3 regions of the Janibacter melonis genome follow, and region 3 is predicted to be linked to each of the others. Evidence: predicted binding sites of a transcription regulator. Region 3 holds the regulator's gene; each other region holds the start of a gene.
The links. The regulator LexA, encoded in region 3, represses DNA repair genes until DNA is damaged. The targets are predictions, from matches to a motif close to TCGAACANNTGTTCGA.

Region 1 (3,268 bases), 730 kb from region 3:
GCATGGCCTACCTGCTGAAGTCGGACCGGGGCATGGAGCTGCCGCGTCGTCTGCAGGTCGAGTTCAGCCAGGTCATCCAGCGCAAGACCGACACCGAGGGCGGCGAGGTGAGCGGCGCCGAGCTGTGGCGCATCTTCTCCGACGAGTACCTCCACTCCGAGGAGTCCGAGATCCGCTGGGGCCGTCTGGCGCCCGTGCGCTCGACGATCTCGGGCAGCGAGGACGGCCTGGACCAGATCGAGGCCGTGCTCACCGACGGCGGCAGCGAGATCACCGTCCACGGCCGCGGCAACGGCCCGATCGACGCCTTCACCGACGCGCTCGGCACCATCGGGATCGACGTGCGGGTCCTCGACTACCACGAGCACGCGCTGTCGGCCGGTGGCGACGCCCGCGCCGCCGCGTACGTCGAGTGCGCCGTCGGCGACCGCGTCCTGTGGGGCGTCGGCCTGCACGAGTCGATCGTCAAGGCCTCGCTGCGCGCGATCCTCTCGGCGGTCAACCGCGCGGAGCGCGACACCGTCTGACCCGTCGGCGGACGACGAAGGGGGCGTGACCGGGCACCCGGTCGCGCCCCCTTCGTATCGCTCAGCGCACCCCGCGCACGCGGAGCTGGATCGAGATCCGCGGGCCGCTCACGGCGGCAGCCTTCGGGACGCTGTGGTCCCACGTGCGCTGGCACGAGCCGCCCATGACGACGAGGTCGCCGTGGCCGAGGGGCAGCCGGGTCGACGGGCCGCCATCGCGGGGGCGCAGGGCGAGGACGCGCTGCGCGCCGAGGGAGATGATCGCGACCATCGTGTCCTGCTCACGGCTGCGCCCGATGCGGTCGCCGTGCCAGGCGACGGAGTCGCGCCCGTCGCGGTAGAGGCACAGGCCCGCCGTGACGAAGTCCTCGCCCAGCTCGTCGCGGTAGTGCGCGCTGAGGGCGGTGCGCGCCTGCTCGACGAGCGGGTGGGGGAGCGGCTCGTGCTCGCCGTAGAACTTCGTCAGGCGGGGCACGTCGAGCACGCGGTCGTACATCTGGCGGCGCTCGGCGTGCCACGGGACCTCGCGCACGAGGTCGTCGAGCACCGTGTCACCCCCGCTCACCCAGCCCGGGTGCAGGTCGACCCACGCCCCCCGGTCCAGCGTCGTGCGGCGCGGGTCGACCGGGGCGAGGGTCGGCCGCTCCGCGTCGTCGAAGAGGCTGGGCTGCAGCGCGCTCACGAGACGAGGATAGCAAGTGCATCGAACAGGTGTTCGAGGTGCTTGCGCGACCCCTTCCCGGTGCGGGTGGTCTCGAGGCTCGGGCGCGGGGCGCCCTTCGCACCTCGACCAGCACCAGGTCTTGCGCGCCCTTCGCGCCCGACCGGGGACGACGCGCGGCGCGGCGGCGGGCGTCGTCGGCGGCTCGTAGGACAATGGACGCATGCCCCTGTACCGAGACACCGGTGTCGTGCTGCGCACGCACAAGCTCGGCGAGGCCGACCGCATCATCACGATGCTCACCCGCGGTCGCGGCAAGGTCCGGGCGGTGGCGAAGGGGGTCCGCCGCACGAAGTCCCGCTTCGGCGCCCGCCTCGAGCCGGGCATGCACGTCGACGTCCAGTGCTACGAGGGTCGCAACCTCGACACCGTGACCCAGGCGGTCGGGGTCGACTCGTGGGGCCACACCCTCGCCAGCCGCTACTCGGACTGGACCGCGGCCGCCGCGATCCTCGAGACCGCCGACCGGCTCACGGAGGAGCACGAGGTCAGCGTCCAGCAGTACCACCTGCTGTGCGGGGCGCTGCGCACCCTCACGGCCGGCGAGCACGACTCCTCGCTCGTCCTCGACGCCTACCTCCTGCGCGCCCTCGCCGTCGCGGGCTGGGCGCCGAGCCTGCACGACTGCGCCCGGTGCGGCGCCGACGGCCCGCACCGCGCCTTCCAGATCGCCGCGGGCGGCTCGGTCTGCTCGCAGTGCCGCACGCCGGGCGCGAGCGCTCCCGCGCCGGCGACGACGGCGCTCATGGCCTCGCTCCTCGCCGGTGACTGGGCCCACGCCGACGCCTCCCCGATGCCGGCGCGGCGCGAGTCGAGCGGCCTGACCGCCGCCTTCCTCCAGTGGCACCTCGAGCGGGGCGTGCGCTCGCTCGGCCTGGTCGACCGCACCCCCCAGCCTCCGAGGGCGCCCGCCCTCGACGACCCGATGACGAGGACGCGATGACGACGAGACGGTACGAGACCCCCTTCGCGCACCCCACCGGGGTCACCGCGCCGCCGGTCCCGGCCGAGCTCGTGCCCGGTCACGTCGCCGTCGTCATGGACGGCAACGGCCGGTGGGCCAACGAGCGCGGGCTGCCCCGCACGAAGGGGCACGAGGCCGGCGAGGGCGCGCTGCTCGACGTCGTCGCCGGGGCGCTGGAGATCGGGGTGACCCACCTCTCGGCCTATGCCTTCTCGACGGAGAACTGGCGCCGCTCGCCCGACGAGGTGCGCTTCCTCATGGGCTTCAACCGCGACGTCATCCGGCGCCGCCGCGACCAGCTGCACGCGTGGGGCGTGCGGATGCGCTGGGTCGGCCGGCGCCCACGGCTGTGGGCCTCGGTCATCAAGGAGCTCGAGATCGCCCAGGAGATGACGAAGGACAACGACGCGATGACGTTGTACTTCTGCGTCAACTACGGGGGCAGGGCCGAGATCGCCGATGCCGTGCAGCGCATCGCGGAGGACGTGCGTCGTGGCCGGCTCAAGGGCAACGGCATCGACGAGCGCACCATCGCGCGCTACCTGCCCGAGCCGGGGATGCCCGACGTCGATCTCTTCGTGCGGTCCAGCGGCGAGCAGCGCACGAGCAACTTCCTGCTGTGGCAGAGCGCGTACGCCGAGATGGTCTTCCAGGACACGCTGTGGCCCGACTACGACCGCCGCCACCTGTGGCAGGCGATCGAGACCTACGCCCGGCGCGACCGGCGCTACGGGGGAGCGGTGGACGCGGTCGACGGATGAGCGAAGGGGTCAGCCGCGCGAGCAGTCCGCGCAGCGCCCGAAGATCTCCAGCGTGTGCTCGACCTGGGTGAAGCCGTGCTCGGCGGAGACCCGGTCGGCCCAGCGCTCCACCGTCGGCCCCTCGACCTCGACGGCCCGACCGCACTCACGGCACACGAGGTGGTGGTGGTGCCCGGTGCTGCACCGGCGGTAGAGGGACTCGCCCTCATCGGTGCGCACGACGTCGACGTCGCCGTCGTCGGCCATCGCCTGCAGGGCGCGGTAGACGGTCGCGAGGCCCACCCGCTCGCCGGCG
Region 2 (3,268 bases), 1.4 Mb from region 3:
TGGTTCGTCGTGCACCCGCCGACGACGCAGGCGATCCTCCTGGCCGCGGCGTGCGGGATGCTCGCCTCGCTCGTGCCCTACGTCGTCGACCTGCTCGCCCTGCGCCGGGTGAGCGCGGGCAGCTTCGCCGCCCTCACGAGCGCCAACCCGGTCGTCGCAGCACTGGCGGGCCTGGTGCTGCTCGACGAGCGCCTCGGGCTGCAGGCCTGGGTGGGGATCGCTCTCGTCGTGACCGGCAACCTGCTCGTGACGATGCGAGGACTGGGCGGTCCCCCTTCGCTCAGGTCTGCTCGCGCAGGTACCGGCCGAAGTGCGGCACGGTGAAGGCGATGCGGCCGCGCTCCCCCGAGTAGATGAGGCCCTTCTTCAGCAGGGCGTCGCGGGCCGGCGAGAGCGACTGCGGCTTCTTGCCGAGGTGCGAGGCGACCTCCGCGGTGGCGACGGACTCGATGTCGTCGAGCTCCTCCCCCTTCGCCGCGGTGTCGGCGGCCAGGTCGGCCATCGCGCGCAGGTACTCGCGCTCCCCCGGTGTCGCGCGCTCGAAGCGCGAGCCGAAGAAGCCGACGGCGAGCTCGCTCTCCGCGTCGGGAGCCGCGACGGTGACGTCGTCGGGGGTGATCGGCGAGCGGGGGGCCTTGTCCCACACGGACTTCCCGTACGCCTGGATGAAGTAGGGGTAGCCACCCGTCGCCGCGTAGAGACGGTCGAGGGCCTCCTGCTCGAAGGCTGCGCCCTCGAGCTCGGCGGGCGAGGTGAGCGCCCGGTCGGCGGCCTCGCGCGGCAGCCGGTCGATGCGCACGTAGCGGAAGAGCCGCTCCGAGTAGGACTTGCTCGCCGAGAGCACGGCCGGCAGGTGCGGCAGCCCGGCGCCGACGACGATGACGGGCAGACCGGACTGGCTGATCTCGTGGCAGGCGGCGCACAGCGCGGAGATGTCGTCGGGCCCGAGGTCCTGCATCTCGTCGATGAAGACGGCGACGCCGCGGCCGAGGTCCGCCGCGAGCCCGCCGACGTCGGTGAGCAGCTCGACGAGGTCGATCTCGATGTCGCCGGAGTCGGCGCGACCCTTGATAGCGGGCGCGTCGATGCCGCCGGTCCACATCTCGCGCAGCTTCGTGCCCGGCGCGGAGTCGCGCTGCCCGAAGGACTTGATGACGCCGAGGACGTGCTCGACCTCCTCGGCCTGGCTGTGGCCGAGCTCGCGGACTGCCTGGTGCAGGGCGCTGGCGAGGGGGCGGCGCAGCCGCTGGTCCGGGCGGGCCTCGATCTTGCCGGTCCCCCACCGCGCACGGACGGCAGCGCTGCGGAGCTGGTTGAGGAGCACCGTCTTGCCCACGCCGCGCAGCCCGGTGAGGACGAGGCTGCGGTCGGGACGGCCGGCGGCGACCCGCGCGAGGACGACGTCGAAGGTCTGCAGCTGCTCCTCGCGACCCGCCAGCTCGGGCGGTCGCTGGCCGGCGCCGGGCGCGTACGGGTTGGTGATCGGGTCCATGAGATCGGACGGTATCCCGATGTCTAGCTGTGTCCCGATATCTCGGTAGCGAGTCGCAGCGAAGGGGTGACGGCCGGCTCTCGTCAGGGCGGCAACGTTGTCAGTGGTCGAACGTATGTTCTACCTATGGCTCTTGCACCAGCCCTTCACCCCTCTCCGGACGGTCCGCGTCCGGGTGGGGTGTGCGGTGAGGTGCACGCCGGCCTCGACCGGCTCGAGGCCGACCTCGACGCGCTCGGGCGGGCGCCGGGGGTCACCGCCCGAGAGATGGGCGAGGTGATGCGTGAGCTGACCCGTCTGCTCAACCGGATGCAGGCGCTCACCGACAAGGGCGCGGCCGTCGCCGCGTCGATCGACGTCGCCGGGCGGACCGGGGCGCGGTCGACGGGGCAGTGGCTGGCCCAGGTGACGAGTAGCGACCCGCGGGCGGGCTACCGGCAGGCCCAGCGGGCCGAGGGCGCCGGTCTGGCCGCCGTGACGTCGGGCGGGAGCGTGTCGAAGGGGTCCGGGGAGCTGGGGGTCGGGGCGCCGGGGGTCGGGGCGCCAGGGGTCGGCACGGCGGGCGAAGGGGTGGCGGGCGAAGGGGTGGACGGGGCTGAGCCGCGCGGGCCCGAGGTGAGCCTCACGGGGCGCGCCCAGCTCGCCGGAGACCTGTCGCGCGAGCAGGTCGAGGTCATCCAGACCAGCCTGTCCGCGCTGCCCGACGGGCTGGCGCCGGAGACGGTCCTCGGGTGCGAGCGCGAGCTCATCGCGCTCGCGCAGGGGCACGGACCGCGAGACCTCCGCCGCCTCGCAGCGCGGGTGCTCGAGCAGGTCGGGCAGCCGGTCGAGGTCGTCGACGCCCACGAGGAGCACCAGGTGCGCAGCGCCGAGGACCTCGCGTGGGAGCGCGCCTCCTTCTGGATCCGCGACAACGGCGACGGGACGATGCACGGGCAGTTCACCGTGCCCACCCTCGCCGGGCAGACGCTGAAGAAGATCCTCGACGCGATGTCCTCGCCGCGACGACGCGGCGCCGCAGGTCCTGACGGCAGCACCGGGGCGGGTGACGAGACGTCGCCCGGCTCGGGCCTCTCAGGGGCGGGCGCGTCAGGGGCGAGCCCGTCAGGGGCCGGCGCCCCAGGGGCGAGCGCGTCGGGGGCCGGCGTGCCGCTCCCGGCGTGGTGCGACCCCGGGCTCAGCCCGCGCGACCGGCAGGTCGCCCGCCAGCAGCGCCAGGGCCAGGACCTCGCCGTGCTCCTCGGGCACCTGCCCACCGACCACCTCCACGAGAAGACGGCGGCCACCGTCGTCGTCACCACCCGGCTCAGCGACCTCGTCGGGGAGACACTGCGCGTCGGGTCCACCGACACCGGCGACACCCTCGCCCGGGCGAGGTCCGCCGGGTCGCGTGCCAGGCCGGCATCGTCCCCGCGGTCCTCGACGGAGACTCCGTCCCGATCGACCTCGGCCGGCAGACCCGCTTCTACTCATCGACGCAGCGCGTGGCGCTCGCGACCATCTACGACACGTGCGCGGCGCGAGGGTGCGACATCCCCTTCGCGTGGACCGAGATCCATCACGCGCACCCGTGGAAGCTCGGCGGGAGCACCGACCTGAAGAACGGCATCCCCCTGTGCGGCAGGCACCACCGCATGCTCGACCGGGGCTTCGAGCATCGGGTGCTGCGTGAGGGCAGCCGTGTCGTCGTCGAGCTCGCGAGACGACGGACGTAGAGGCGTGCCGTGGTCCCGAGGTGCTAGGAAGTGTGGAAGCGGGGCGACGAGCCTCGACCAG
Region 3 (3,268 bases):
CCGGTGGACAACTCCGCCTCACATGTGCACTACATGTGGACGAATGACATCGGTGCAACCACTAGATGTAGTGCCATTTCATCACGCCCACCACCACGCACGCAAGACCCGGCGAACCCCCGGGCGAGAAGTCCCGGGATACCGGGCGAGACGCCGACGCGAGCCCCGTCGACAGCCGGCGGGGACAGCACGACGGCCGCACCCGGTGGAGGTGCGGCCGTCGCCGTCGCCCGGGTCGGGTCGAGGGACCCGGGTGGTCTGGTGATCCGTCGTGACGGTCAGCGCGTCGGGATGACGAGCTCCTGGCCGGCGTGGACGAAGGGGGTGCTCAGCGCGTTCTCCGAGCGGATCGCCGAGACGGCCGCGCTCGTGGGCACGCCGGGCATCTGGCTGGCGGCGACGTCGCTGAGGGTCTGCCCCTGCTCGACGGTGACGGTCGTGGCCGCAGCGGCCTCGCCGCCCGCGGTCGCGATGCCGGTGCCGAGCGCGAGCAGGGCCGCGACGGCGATCGTCGTGAGCGCGAGGCGACCCCGACGGGTCACCCGCAGCTCGGTGGGGACGTCGGTCCCCGTCGGCACGGACACGAGGTGGCGCTCGGCCCGGCGCGGGTCGCGCAGCGCCGAGGGCCGGGCAGCGTGCTGCGGGGCCTGGACGGTGAGTGCGCTCATGGTCTCCTCCTGGTCGTCTGGTCGAACCGGTGTTCGACGAGGCGTCTGCACGATGTCTAGCACAGGTGTTCGAGCGAGAACAAGACACGCTCGAACATGTGTTTGATCTAGACCGGGCCGAGCACTACCGTCGGCCACACGGGAGAGACAACCAGCGAGCACCGACAACGCTGTCCTCCCCCGCAGGAGCAGGCCACCAGCCGCCCCCTCACGGGTCGCGGCGCGAGCGAGACAGCGAGGGGCGCGATGAGCGAGGACAACATCCGCACGTTGCCGGTGCGGGACAACGGCGAGGGGCTGACCGCCCGGCAGGTCAAGGTCCTCGAGGTGATCCGCAGCGCGGTCGCGACGCGGGGCTACCCGCCGAGCCTGCGCGAGATCGGCGACGCGGTCGGGCTGACGAGCCCGAGCTCGGTGGCCCACCAGCTGACCGCGCTCGAGCGCAAGGGCTACCTACGCCGTGACCCCAACCGGCCCCGCGCCATCGAGGTCGTCTCCCCCGATGCGCCCCGCTCCCCCGAGGGCGACGCGCAGACCCACGACATCGCCGGCTACCGCGGTGGCGCCAGCCCCCACGACCCCGACGCGACGGGCAGCGGGGACGCCCACCCCGCCGCGACGTACGTGCCGGTGCTCGGCCAGATCGCCGCGGGCGTGCCGATCGTCGCCGAGGAGAGCGTCGAGGAGGTCTTCCCCCTGCCGAAGCAGGTCGTCGGCGAGGGCTCCCTCTTCCTCCTGCGCGTCGTCGGCGACTCGATGATCGAGGCCGCGATCTGCGACGGCGACTGGGTCGTCGTGCGCCAGCAGCCGACGGCCGACAACGGCGACATCGTCGCGGCGATGCTCGACGACGAGGCGACGGTCAAGACCTTCAAGCGACGTGACGGCAAGGTGTGGCTGCTCCCCCACAACCCCGCCTTCGAGCCGATCGACGGCGACCACGCGACGATCCTCGGCAAGGTCACCGCGGTCCTGCGCCGCATCTGAGCCTGGCGCGCCGCCCCGGCCGGACGGGCCCGCCCCTGCACGGGGCGGGCCCGTCCTGCGTGGCGGGGCCGGTCAGCCGACCTGTGCGCTGGCGCGGGCCAGCGCGTCCAGGCTCGTGTCGAGCGAGCCGTCGACCCGGTGGGTCGCGAGGTCGTCACCGCGCGTGCGTCCCCTCGTGATGATGACGACCGGCGTGCCGAGCTTGGCGGCCCGCCGCACGAAGCGCAGGCCGGACATGACCTGCAGGCTCGACCCGAGCACGAGCAGGCTCGGCGCCGCCTCCGTGAGCGCGAAGCAGTGCTCGACGAGCGGCTTGTCGACCGAGCCGCCGAAGAAGACGACGTCGGGCTTGAGCATGTCCGACCCGCACACGAGGCAGAGCGGCGCCTCGAAGGCCTCGACCTCGACCTCCTCGAGGCGCACGTCGCCGTCGGGTCGGATCTCGTCGCTGTCCGCGTCGAAGCCGGGGTTGCGCTGCGCCATCCGCTCGTCGAGCGCGGCCCGGGCCTCCCGGGCGCCGCACGCGAGGCAGACCACCTCGGCCAGGCTCCCGTGCAGCTCGACGACACCGGTGCTGCCGGCCGCCTGGTGCAGGCCGTCGACGTTCTGGGTGATGACGCTGCCGACCTGACCGCGCTCCTGCAGGTGCGTGACGAGCTCGTGGGCGCGGTTGGGCCGGGCCGCGCTGAAGCGGCGCCACCCCACGTAGCTGCGCGCCCAGTAGCGCCGCCGGGCGGCGCTGCTGCCGACGAACTCCGAGAGGTGCATCGGCGTCACCCGGCGCGTGCCGTCCGGACCGCGGTAGTCGGGGATCCCCGAGTCGGTCGACATCCCCGCGCCGGTGAGGGCCAGCGCCGGCCCGCGGCTCAGCACGTCGGCGATCTCGCGGAAGGTCTCGGGGGTGCTCACCGCACCAGTATCCGCCCGGACCTCGCGTGCACGGCGGGCGAAGGGGGTGCCCCCACCAGGTGGTGGTGGGCACCCCTTCGTCCGGTCCCGCCCGCCCGTCCTGCGCGCGAGGCTCCCGGCGCCGCTCGGAGCGCGCCGGGGCTGCGGCTATCGTGACCGCATGATCGACGCTGCAGGGCTGCGGGTGATGCGCGCCATCGCTGACGAGGGCAGCTTCACCGCCGCCGCGCTCGCGCTCGGGTACTCCCAGCCGGCGGTCTCGCAGATGGTGCGCCGTCTCGAGCAGCGCACCGGCACGGTGCTCGTCGAGAAGGTCGGTCGCTCGGTGCGCCTCACCGAGGCGGGCGAGGTGCTCGCCCGGCACGCCGGACCGGTCCTCGCCGCGCTCGACGCCGCCGAGGAAGAGGTGGCAGCCATCGCCGGCCTGCGCGCCGGTCGGGTCCGGCTGATGGCCTTCCCGAGCTCGTCGGTCACCCTCGTGCCCCGCGCCCTCGCCGCGGTGCGCCGCGCGCACCCGGACGTCAAGGTCACCTTCACCGAGGCCGAGCCGCCCGAGTCGCTCGCGGCGCTGCGCGGCGGCGACTGCGACCTCGCGGTCGCCTTCAGCTACGACGGCACCGACCTCGGGCGGGGCGAGGACCTCGAGGGCTTCGTCGTCCACCCCCTCCTCACCGAGGAGGTGGGCATCGCCCTGCCGAAGGGGC

Region 1: a site for LexA is predicted at 1,231-1,246, ahead of EEW87_RS02240 (alpha-ketoglutarate-dependent dioxygenase AlkB). Genes of this name have one in related genera too.
Region 2: a site for LexA is predicted at 1,600-1,615, ahead of EEW87_RS12410 (DUF222 domain-containing protein). Genes of this name have one in related genera too.

The regions. Positions count from the first base shown of each region.
Region 1 covers NZ_CP044548.2:463,846-467,113, forward strand. Annotated here, with positions in the region: gene leuA (2-isopropylmalate synthase) at 1-527, shown strand, start outside; gene EEW87_RS02240 (alpha-ketoglutarate-dependent dioxygenase AlkB) at 589-1,209, opposite strand; gene recO (DNA repair protein RecO) at 1,412-2,191, shown strand; gene EEW87_RS02250 (isoprenyl transferase) at 2,188-2,973, shown strand; gene EEW87_RS02255 (Fur family transcriptional regulator) at 2,983-3,268, opposite strand, start outside.
Region 2 covers NZ_CP044548.2:2,597,381-2,600,648, reverse strand. Annotated here, with positions in the region: gene EEW87_RS12420 (EamA family transporter) at 1-324, shown strand, start outside; gene EEW87_RS12415 (ATP-binding protein) at 281-1,492, opposite strand; gene EEW87_RS12410 (DUF222 domain-containing protein) at 1,685-3,091, shown strand; gene EEW87_RS17275 (HNH endonuclease signature motif containing protein) at 2,992-3,207, shown strand.
Region 3 covers NZ_CP044548.2:1,198,484-1,201,751, forward strand. Annotated here, with positions in the region: gene EEW87_RS05675 (LysM peptidoglycan-binding domain-containing protein) at 279-668, opposite strand; gene lexA (transcriptional repressor LexA) at 915-1,655, shown strand; gene EEW87_RS05685 (NAD-dependent protein deacetylase) at 1,728-2,564, opposite strand; gene EEW87_RS05690 (LysR family transcriptional regulator) at 2,725-3,268, shown strand, end outside.